One region of the Anoxybacillus sp. CHMUD genome, then DNA from elsewhere that is predicted to be linked to it. Evidence: riboswitches for the same ligand, from Rfam matches in the RefSeq annotation. Region 1 holds a riboswitch; each other region holds the start of a gene.
What was found. Region 1 has a riboswitch for thiamine pyrophosphate ahead of thiM (hydroxyethylthiazole kinase). Riboswitches for the same ligand answer to the same signal wherever they lie in the genome.

Region 2: another riboswitch for thiamine pyrophosphate. It lies ahead of tenA (thiaminase II); the one in region 1 lies ahead of thiM (hydroxyethylthiazole kinase).
Region 3: another riboswitch for thiamine pyrophosphate. It lies ahead of thiC (phosphomethylpyrimidine synthase ThiC); the one in region 1 lies ahead of thiM (hydroxyethylthiazole kinase).

What each region holds. Positions count from the first base shown of each region.
Region 1 covers NZ_SDLG01000004.1:30,326-33,875, reverse strand. The annotation lists gene hcp (hydroxylamine reductase) at 1-912, opposite strand, end outside; TPP riboswitch at 1,076-1,191, shown strand; gene thiM (hydroxyethylthiazole kinase) at 1,247-2,041, shown strand; gene thiE (thiamine phosphate synthase) at 2,042-2,695, shown strand; gene ETB99_RS03800 (enoyl-CoA hydratase) at 2,738-3,544, shown strand.
Region 2 covers NZ_SDLG01000003.1:175,297-178,846, reverse strand. The annotation lists gene ETB99_RS03345 (glycoside hydrolase family 13 protein) at 1-248, shown strand, start outside; gene ETB99_RS03340 (class I SAM-dependent rRNA methyltransferase) at 291-1,475, opposite strand; TPP riboswitch at 1,608-1,715, shown strand; gene tenA (thiaminase II) at 1,803-2,498, shown strand; gene ETB99_RS03330 (ECF transporter S component) at 2,473-3,063, shown strand; gene ETB99_RS03325 (ABC transporter ATP-binding protein) at 3,067-3,550, shown strand, end outside.
Region 3 covers NZ_SDLG01000005.1:153,298-156,847, reverse strand. The annotation lists gene thiC (phosphomethylpyrimidine synthase ThiC) at 20-1,708, opposite strand; TPP riboswitch at 1,816-1,930, opposite strand; partial or broken gene ETB99_RS15290 (PH domain-containing protein) at 2,128-2,552, shown strand; gene ETB99_RS05420 (PH domain-containing protein) at 2,574-2,774, shown strand; gene ETB99_RS05415 (NAD-dependent deacylase) at 2,829-3,539, opposite strand.

The DNA.
Region 1 (3,550 bases):
GACAGTGTTTTTCGGTAACGATGTAGCTAACGTGCGATAATATTCACCGCCTTTTCCAGGAGCGTCGCAACCTGCGATAACGAAAAAGCGTTCAATTTTTCCTTCTTTTACAGCTTGAATAATTTCTGGTACAATTTGAATTACAGTTTCGTGATGGAAACCAGTCACTAACGTTTCATCCGATTCAATGTTTGCTTCTGGAAGTTGTAGCGCTTTCTCAATTAACGGCGTGAAATCATCGTTTTCGATTTTTTGCACATGTTCTAATCCGGCTACATCATATGAAAACATGCGATCAGCATATGAACCTTTTATCGGCATGACACAGTTTGTTGTCGCTAAAATAGCACCAGGGAATTTTTCAAATAGGCGACGTTGATCGTACCATGCTTTTCCGACATTTCCTTTCAGATGTTTATATTTTTTTAATTGTGGGTAACCATGTGCTGGAAGCATTTCGGAATGTGTGTAAATGTTAATTCCTTTTCCTTCTGTTTGTTTTAATAGTTGTTCAAGGGCAAATAAGTTATGTCCTGTAACGAGAATACATTTTCCTTCAATTCTATTTTGCGTTACACGAACAGGTTGAGGAATGCCAAGTCGTTCTGTATGTGCTCGATCGAGTAGTTCCATTACGCGAATGGCTGCTCTTCCGACTTTCATCGCCATGTCTATATGTTCTTGTACGTTAAAGTTAGAGTTTGTTAACGTCATATATAACGCTTCATGTGTCGTTGTATCAACGAACGGATCGGTATACCCAAGTTGATGGGCATGCGTGCGATATGCTGCAATTCCTTTTAATGCAAATACGATCGTATCTTGCAAACTTGCAATTGTTTCATCTTTCCCGCAAACTCCAACAACAGTACATCCCCCTGTTGGTGTTTGTTCACATTGATGACAAAACATTATGACCCCTCCTTTTCTTATTGACACTTTAACAATAGGAGAAAATATGTACGTCGTAAGTGATACATATCACACTTTCATACAAAAATGTGAACGAAATTTGACAATAATCCATATTGAATCAAGAGAAAAAATGTATTAAAATGAAAGAAAATTGAATCAATCAAACTACTAGGGGTGCCGGATGGCGATGGCTGAGAGGAAAACGCGCAATCAGTTTTCCAACCCTTTGAACCTGATCTGGTTTGTACCAGCGGAGGGAAGTAGGCTATGTTTTCAGTACGCAAACTAGTCGACTCTGTCCGACTAGTTTTTATTTTTTTAGGGGGAATGAATGATGAATGTAGGACAATGGTTAACGCGTGTTAGGAAGGAGTCACCACTCGTACATAATATGACAAATGTTGTGGTGACCAATTTTGTTGCGAATGGTTTGCTTGCTGTAGGCGCATCTCCTGTTATGGCGTATGCAAAAGAAGAAGTAGCGGATATGGTTCGGTTAGCTCGTGCTTTAGTGTTAAACATTGGCACGCTAAACGAAACAGACGTAGAGGCGATGTTAATTGCCGGAAAAGCAGCAAATGAGGCAAACATTCCTGTCATTTTCGATCCTGTTGGAGCTGGTGCGACAGCGTACCGCACCGAAACAGCCAGACGTATATTACGTGAAGTAAACATTTCGATTTTACGTGGGAACGCATCGGAAATTGCGAGCATTGCGGGTGAACAAGTACGTACAAAAGGAGTCGATGCAGGAGACGTTCAAGGTGACCTCGTGGATGTAGCGAAAAAAGCAGCACTCATGTTTCGCTCTGTAGTTGTTGTCACAGGGAAAGATGATGTAGTAACCGATGGAGAACGTATTGTAATCGTCTCAAATGGTGATGCGATGTTAACGAAAGTAACAGGGACAGGTTGTTTGTTAAGTTCGGTATTAGGTGCATTTGCGGGTATAGGAGACGATATGATGATGTCATCAGTTGCTGCCCTCGCTTATTACGGTGTGGCGGCTGAAAAAGCAGCCAAACAAGCAAAAGCACCTGGTTCTTTTCAACTTTCTTTTTTAAATGCTTTACATGAAACGAGTGCAGAAGAAGTTGATCAATACGCGCGTATTCAAGGGGAATAAATGATGAAGCAGAAGCTATCGTTGTATTTCGTTATGGGGAGTATCGATTGTACGAAAGATCCGCTCGCTGTGCTTGATGAAGCAATTAAAGGCGGTATTACAATGTTTCAGTTTCGCGAAAAAGGAAAGGGGGCGCTTACGGGGATTGAAAAATACCGCTTAGCCGAGAAATTACTTGAACGATGCCGAATGTATAATATTCCTTTTATCGTGAATGACGATGTCGATTTGGCCCTCGCTTTACAGGCAGATGGCGTTCATGTCGGTCAAGAAGACGAAGTAGCTGAACGCGTTCGCGATCGCATAGGAGATAAATATTTAGGCGTATCTGTTCACAACTTAAATGAAGTAAAAAAAGCGCTTGCTGCTTGCGCCGATTATGTTGGATTAGGCCCGATTTTCCCAACTGTTTCAAAAGAAGATGCAAAGCAAGCATGTGGACTGACGATGATTGAACATATTCGTGCCCATGAAAAACGTGTTCCACTCGTTGCGATCGGTGGAATTACAGAACAAACAGCCAAACAAGTGATCGAAGCGGGTGCAGACGGAATTGCTGTCATTTCGGCCATTTGCCGTGCTGAACATATTTACGAACAAACAAAACGACTATATGAGATTGTCATGCGTGCAAAACAAAAAGGCGACAGATGATGTCGTCTTTTTGTTTTGTTCTGTGCAGGATTTTATTCATATATGTCGAAAGAAAATAGCGAACAAACGAAAGAGGGGATGGAGAAGATGGAACATATCGTACTATCATACGAAAATCGCGTCGCAACCATTGAATTGAATCGTCCGAATGCGCTAAATGCTTTACATGAACAAATGTTAACAGAGTTGTTACAAGCGTTAAAAGAAGTTGAAGCAAGTGAAGCGGATATCGTCATCATTCGTGGTCGTGGCAAAGGATTTAGCGCAGGGGGCGACATTAAGACGATGTTGCAATCAACGAATGAACATTCATTCATTGAAGTGATGGAAACGATTAAACAAATAGCGATGACATTGCATCAATTGCCGAAACTAACGATTAGCTACATACATGGTGCTGCTGCAGGATTAGGATTTAGTTTAGCCCTTGCTTGCGATCATGTAATCGCAAATAAACAAGCGCGCGTTGCAATGAATTTCATTGGCATTGGTTTAGTTCCAGATGGTGGGGGACATTTCTTTTTAAATCGAAAAATTGGAGATGTCAAATCAAAACAAATCATATGGGAAGGAAAAATAATGAGTGCACAAGAGGCATATGAAGTGGGACTCGTTGATGAAATCGGTGATGAACAAGCGATTCAGCACAAAGTGAATGAATGGCTAGCAAAACCGATTCGTGCGATGATTGCGACGAAGCAGTTATATGCTCGTTTAAGCGAACAACAGTTGTTGAACACGTTGCAAATGGAGACAGCGTATCAAGCGGAAATGCGCAAAACAAAAGACCACGAAGAAGGGATTCGCGCCTTTTTAGAGAAGCGACGTCCGCATTTTAGCGGAAAATAAAAAATT
Region 2 (3,550 bases), on a different contig from region 1:
TTGTTTACGGAACATACGATTTAATATTAGAAAACCATAAAGCAATTTACGCATATACGCGCACGTTAGGTGATGAAAAAGCGATCGTCATCGTGAACTTAACAGACCGAAAAACAATGTATCGTTACGATTCATTGAAATTAAATAGCGAGCAATTGGTGTTAGCAAACTACGATGTAAAACCGCATAAACATGCGACACGCTTTACATTGCGTCCGTATGAAGCGCGTGTATATTTGGTGAAATAATGAAAATCCCCTTTTCCGACATGGAAAAGGGGATTTTCACATTTATTTGCGTGAATGCACTTCGTAAATGGCAAATTTCAAATAATCGCCTTCATCGGCGGCAAGTAGTTTTGGATGGTCATATCCTGCACCGCTCCAATGAATTTGACGTAAAATTTTCTTCGCATCAAACGCTGCTTCCGTAACCATCGCTTGAAACATATATGGATGCACATGATACGAACAACTTGCTGTCACGAAAAAGCCGCCGTCTTTCACTAACTTTAAGCCGTTTAAATTAATATCTTTATAGCCGGCAAGCGCCTTTGGCACCGCATGAGCGGATTTTGCAAACGCTGGTGGGTCAATAATGACGACATCCCATTTTTTCCCCTGTTGTACGCATTCGCGTAAGTAGTCAAACGCGTTCGCAACGACGAAATCCACATTTGTAAATCCGTTTAACTCTGCGTTTCGCTTTGCTGTTTCAATCGCATGTTCAGAAATATCGACAGCGGTCACATGTTTTGCTCCGTATAAGCAGGCGTTTAACATAAATGAACCTGTATGCGTAAAACAATCGAGCACGGTTGATTCGCTTGTAATCAGCGGCTTGATGGCAGCACGATTTTGACGTTGATCGAAGAAAAATCCTGTTTTTTGTCCGTTTTCGATATCGACAATGTATTTCACGCCGTTTTCTTCAATTTGTACGTTCGTATCGCACGTGCCGTACCAAAATCCTTTTTCTTGTTTTAATCCTTCTAATTCGCGCACGTGAACGTCGTTGCGCAAATAAATCGCTTTCGGTTGAAAAACGTCAAGAAGCGCTTGTAAAATCCATTCTTTTCTTTTTTCCATGCCGAGCGATAAAATTTGCACAACGAGCACATCTTCGTACTTATCAACGATGAGCCCAGGTAAAAAATCGGCTTCTCCATAAACGGCGCGACATGAACGAACGCCCGGAATCATCCGTTCGCGATACGCCCATGCTTGACGAATACGGTTCATAAAAAATTGCGCATTTAATTCGTCGTTTGGATTTTGCGTTAACACGCGCACGATCATTTGTGATTTTGGATTAATATATCCTTTCGCTAAAAAGTGACGTTGATGGTTATATACGTTGACGAAATCCCCCGGTTCAAAATCTCCTTCAATATAATCGACTTCGCTTTGAAACACCCACGGATGTCCAAGCTCGAGCCGTTTTTTTCTTTTTCGTTTTAAAAATACATTTGCCATACATCCCACTCCTGACTATATATTCGCTACTTTAGCATACAGGAAGAACACGATGCGCGCAAATGGTGGAGAAAAATATTTGACAATTCCATGAAATATGCTAATATTAGTGACAAAGTGAATGATGCAAATGTATTCCACTAGGGGGGCCTTTAGATAGGCTGAGATCAAAGTGTGCCTTTGAGACCCTTAGAACCTGATCTGGCTCATACCAGCGTAGGGAAGTGGAAACGGTGCGAAGTGTGTCTCTTATTAATTTCCATCGTTTACAACCACTTTCTTTGCGCAAAGAAAGTGGTTTTTTATTTTTCTTAAGGGGGAGAGGTTATGTTGTTTTCAGAGCAGTTGCGCAAGGCTGTCGATCCGATTTGGGAAGCGAGCTTTCATCATCCGTTCGTGAAGGAGCTCGGGGAAGGAACACTTGATTTACGTTGTTTTCGCTATTATGTATTACAAGATTCATATTATTTGACACACTTTGCAAAAGTGCAAGCGCTTGGCGGGGCGATGGCTGATGATTTACAAACGACCGCAAGCATGGCGCATCATGCGCAAAGTACGTATGAAGCTGAGCTTCGTTTACATGAAACGTTTATGAAAGAGCTCGGTATTACAGAAGAAGAAAAGGCGTCGTTTGTTCCTGCTCCAACTGCGTATGCGTACACGTCCCACATGTATCGCGCGTCGTTTGCAGGACGTTTTGGCGATGTATTAGCTGCCATTTTACCGTGCTATTGGTTGTATTACGAAATTGGTGAGCGGTTAAAACATTGTAAGCCGAATCATCCAATTTATGCACAATGGATTGAAGCGTACGGCTCTGACTGGTTCAAACAGCTTGTCGAACAACAAATTGCGCGTTTAAACGACATCGCAAAAACAGCTAGCGAAAAAGAGTTAGAGCGGATGAAGCAACACTTTGTGATCAGCAGTCAATATGAATATTTATTTTGGGACATGGCGTACAAATTAGAACGTTGGCCAATTGAAGAGGAGGATGTTTATGCAAACGAAAGGGCTTAAATTAACAGACGTATTAACGACCGTTGTGGTGGCGATTGTGTTTGGGATTGTGTATAAAGTGTGGGGACCGCTTTACTATGCGGTAAAACCGCTTGGACTTCATCTTGATCAACTTATTTATGGCATGTGGTTTATTGCGGCAACTGTTGCCTATTTATTAATTCGTAAACCAGGAGTGGCGCTGCTTGCAGAAGTGGCTGCGGCATCAGGAGAGTTTTTAGCTGGTTCTGAATGGGGGCTTGAGGTGCTATTTTACGGCTTTGTGCAAGGGTTGCTCGCTGAACTTGTTTTCGCTGCTTTCCGCTATAAACGTTTTGATGTGGCGGTTGTGTCGCTTGCAGCGGTTGGTTCAACGATCGCTTCATTAGTGCTTGATTTTTACAAAGGATATATCGACCAATTGGCATGGTGGAATTTAACGTTATTTATCGGTGCGCGTTTCATTGGAGCGATCATCATTGCTGGTGTATTTGCTTATTCGCTTGTGAAAGCGCTCGAAGCGACAGGTGTGACGCAATTGTTGCGTCCGACGACAAAAGAAGATTACGACTCGCTTGATAAATAGAAGGTGACATCATTGATCCATATCGAACAATTGCGCTTAAAATTTCCGGGGGCAGAAAAGCGGTTATTTACCGATGTATCGCTTTCGATTAAAAAAGGAGAAAAAGTGTTGCTTTTAGGCCCATCGGGATGCGGAAAATCCACGCTTTTGCAAGTGATGGCGGGCATTATTCCGCGCTCGATCGATGTGCCGATGAAAGCGAGTAAACTGCACATTCCAAATCGTGTAGGCTATGTGTTTCAAGATCCCGATGCCCAGTTTTGTATGCCGTATGTTGATGAAGAAATGGCTTTTGTTCTCGAAAATCTCGGTGTGCCACGTGCAGAGATGGAAGAAAAAATAGCGCACATGCTTCGTCTTGTGCGCCTCCGTCTCCCGCACGTTCATGTACCGATTCAAACATTATCTGGAGGAATGAAACAGCGGTTAGCGATTGCGTCAGTTTTAGCGCTTGAACCTGATGTGTTATGTTTAGACGAACCGACAG
Region 3 (3,550 bases), on a different contig from region 1:
TAAAAGTGCAAGCTGAGCGCTATCTCTCAGCTTGCATGATGTTTGTATATTCAACAAATTGTTTTGCCTTTTCTTTCATTCCTTCGCTTTGTAGTGTTTTTTGTAATTCATGAGAAATATTCATTGAACAAAATTTTGGACCGCACATCGAACAAAAATGAGCAAGCTTTGCTCCTTCGGCCGGTAGCGTTTCATCGTGATATTCACGTGCGCGCTCAGGATCTAGTGACAAGTTGAATTGATCTTGCCAACGGAACTCAAATCTCGCCTTTGATAATGCATCATCACGCGTTTGTGCGCCAGGGTGTCCTTTTGCTAAGTCAGCAGCGTGGGCAGCAATTTTGTAGGCGATGACTCCTTGGCGGACGTCTTCTTTATTCGGTAGGCCGAGATGTTCTTTTGGTGTCACATAGCAAAGCATGGCCGTACCGTGCCAGCCGATAAGCGCTGCACCGATAGCTGAGGTGATATGGTCGTAACCTGGTGCAATGTCGGTAGTGATAGGACCTAGCGTATAAAAAGGTGCCCCGTGACAAATTTCAATTTGTTTATCGACATTTTCTTTAATTTTATGCATTGGAATATGCCCTGGACCTTCGATCATCACTTGGACATCATGTTCCCAAGCGATTTTTGTCAACTCTCCAAGTGTTTGTAACTCGGCGAATTGCGCCTCATCGTTTGCATCTGCAATTGAGCCTGGACGTAATCCATCCCCAAGTGAAATAGCAATATCGTAAGTTTTTAAAATTTCGCAAATTTCTTCGAAGTGGGTGTATAAAAAGTTTTCTTCATGGTGTGCTAAACACCATTGTGCCATAATTGAGCCACCCCGAGAGACAATACCAGTTGTTCGATTGACTGTTAGTGGGATATAGCGAAGTAAGACACCTGCATGAATAGTAAAATAGTCTACGCCTTGTTCGGCTTGTTCAATTAATGTTTCTCGGTAAATGTCCCATGATAAGTTTTCGACAATGCCGTTCACTTTCTCTAACGCCTGGTAAATAGGTACAGTTCCAATCGGCACAGGGGAGTTTCGAATAATATATTCTCGCGTCTCATGTATATGTTTTCCTGTCGATAAGTCCATGACTGTATCGGCACCCCAACGAACAGCCCAAAGCATTTTTTCAACTTCTTCATCCATCGAGGATGTAACAGAAGAGTTTCCAATATTCGCATTAATTTTTACATGGAACTTGCTTCCGATGATCATTGGTTCACTCTCAGGGTGATTGATATTAGCTGGGATAATTGCTCTTCCTGCTGCCACTTCCTGTCGAACAAACTCTGGATCCATCTGTTCGCGAATAGCAACAAACTCCATTTCAGGTGTAATGATTCCTCGTTTTGCATAATGCATTTGGGTCACAACTTTCCCTTTTTTCGCACGAAAACGTCTAGGTGAAAAAGGAATGTTTGTTCTCACTAATGAAGGGCTACATTCTTCTACATCGCCACGCTCCGTTATCCATTTTTCTCTTAATTTTGGCAATCCTTTATCAATATTCGGCGCGAAAAGTGGGTCGGTGTATGGTCCACTCGTGTCATAGACTCGAATAGGCTCATTTTCTAGCATCGTTGTACCTGTTTTGGTTGGAGAAAGTTGAATTTCTCGCATTGGCACACGAACATCTTCACGCGTTCCGGGCACATACACTTTTTTACTCGAGGGAAATGGCATTGATGAAAATAAGTCTTTCATTTTTAATCGCTCCTTTTCATTTTTTAGTTGGAGCAACGCCAATACGTAAAAAAATCAGGCTCCATAACGAGAACCTGATTTTGTCCGCAAATAGCACAAGTAAAGAACACTCGCGCCATCTACTTCCCTACGCTGGCATCACCCAGATCAGGTTCAAAGGGTCAAAGAACTTTTGCGCGTTCTTCTCTCAGTCCAAGCTATTGGACTCCCCTAGTAGATGAGAAATTATGAACTTTAAAAATAGTCTAACATATGATAAAAATGTTGTAAAGTTATAAATGAAAAACTTGTTAAAATGGAGGCATAGTGGACGTACGAACCGATGATTTCGGGATGGAGTTCGTATGTTAGAAGTGCAGTGATAGAAGCGTGAAAAAGTGGTGTGTAAGAAAACGGGGAATGTTCTATCGAAACGTGCTGTGTCTATATGGCGCATATATGGAGCTATTCGTTTCATTATTTTTTCCTTTTGTACGTAATTGTTAGTTTTTTCGTTTCAACATGGGTCGTTTTGATGTTTGTCTGTTTGTCGATTGTAGATGGCATGTTATTCGTTTTCTTCGTTCCACGCTGGAAATGGGAACGTTGGCGGTATATGATTACGCGATCAGGAAATCGAGCTTGAGCATGGGGTGTGGATTCGTAAGCGTACGCTTATTCCGCTTCGCTGCGTGCAACATGTTGATGTAAAGCAAGGTCCATTAGCAAGAAAGTATAAACTTGCTTCGCTTTATATATATACAGCAGCAATGGCACATGAAATTCCGTTCCTTGATGAACAAGAAGCAGAGAAGTTGCGTTACACATTTCTTCTTTAGTAAAGGAAGATGAACATGATGAATGAAGCGAGAAACGGTTACATCCGATTGCGATTGTTATTTACATAACCAAGCGGTTAAAGCATCGTATTCAATCGTTAACAATCTCTCAATCTCGTATGCAACAACGACTCGGATTATGTACCGTACATGCGACGGTCATGCCAGGTATATGCAAAAAAGTCGTTGATGTGGGCGAACATGAGGCACAAGCAATATACGAATCGTTTTTGGGAAATAAGGTATGAAAAAGAAATATTTCAAGTGTCCCAAAAGAGCACGCTTTTGGGACACAGTTATTTTTAAAGTAATTCGTCAATTTCCTGCAGCATTTCCCCAATTTTACGGTCATGTATGAGTAAATCTGCCCAATCATCTAATGGAGTCGGTTCCATATTTACGATCACGAGTTTTGCACCTCCACGTTTAGCGGCGACAGGAAGTTCGTTAGCTGGCGATACTTGTAAAGAAGAGCCGAGTACAATCCACAAATCTGCTCGTTCGGCTGCTGTCCATGCTTGTTCAAACGCATCATGCGGCAATGGTTCGCCAAATAAAACAACGGAAGGGCGCAAAAAACCACCGCACGTGCACTTCAACTGTTCGTCTACATACCGTTTTGCATCATATGTTTGTTTGCAGCGCGAGCAATGAACGGTTCGCAACGTTCCATGTAATTCAATGACATTTGTACTACCTGCTCGTTGATGAAATCCATCGACATTTTGTGTGATAATTTGATGAATAAGCCCTCGTGTTTGCCAATTTGCTAAAATTGTATGTCCGATATGTGGTTGGCATTCAAGAAGAGCGCGAATGCGATATTGGTAAAACGCGATAAACTCGTCTCGATTATGTTGCATAGCATACGTACTTGCCAATTGTTGTGGATTTTTCGTGCGCCAAAGTCCTGATTTTGTCGAACGAAAATCGGGAAGTCCGCTCTCTGTAGACATTCCCGCCCCAGTAAATACGACTGTATACGAAGACTTTTTCAACCACTTTTCTAGCATTATCTCCCTCC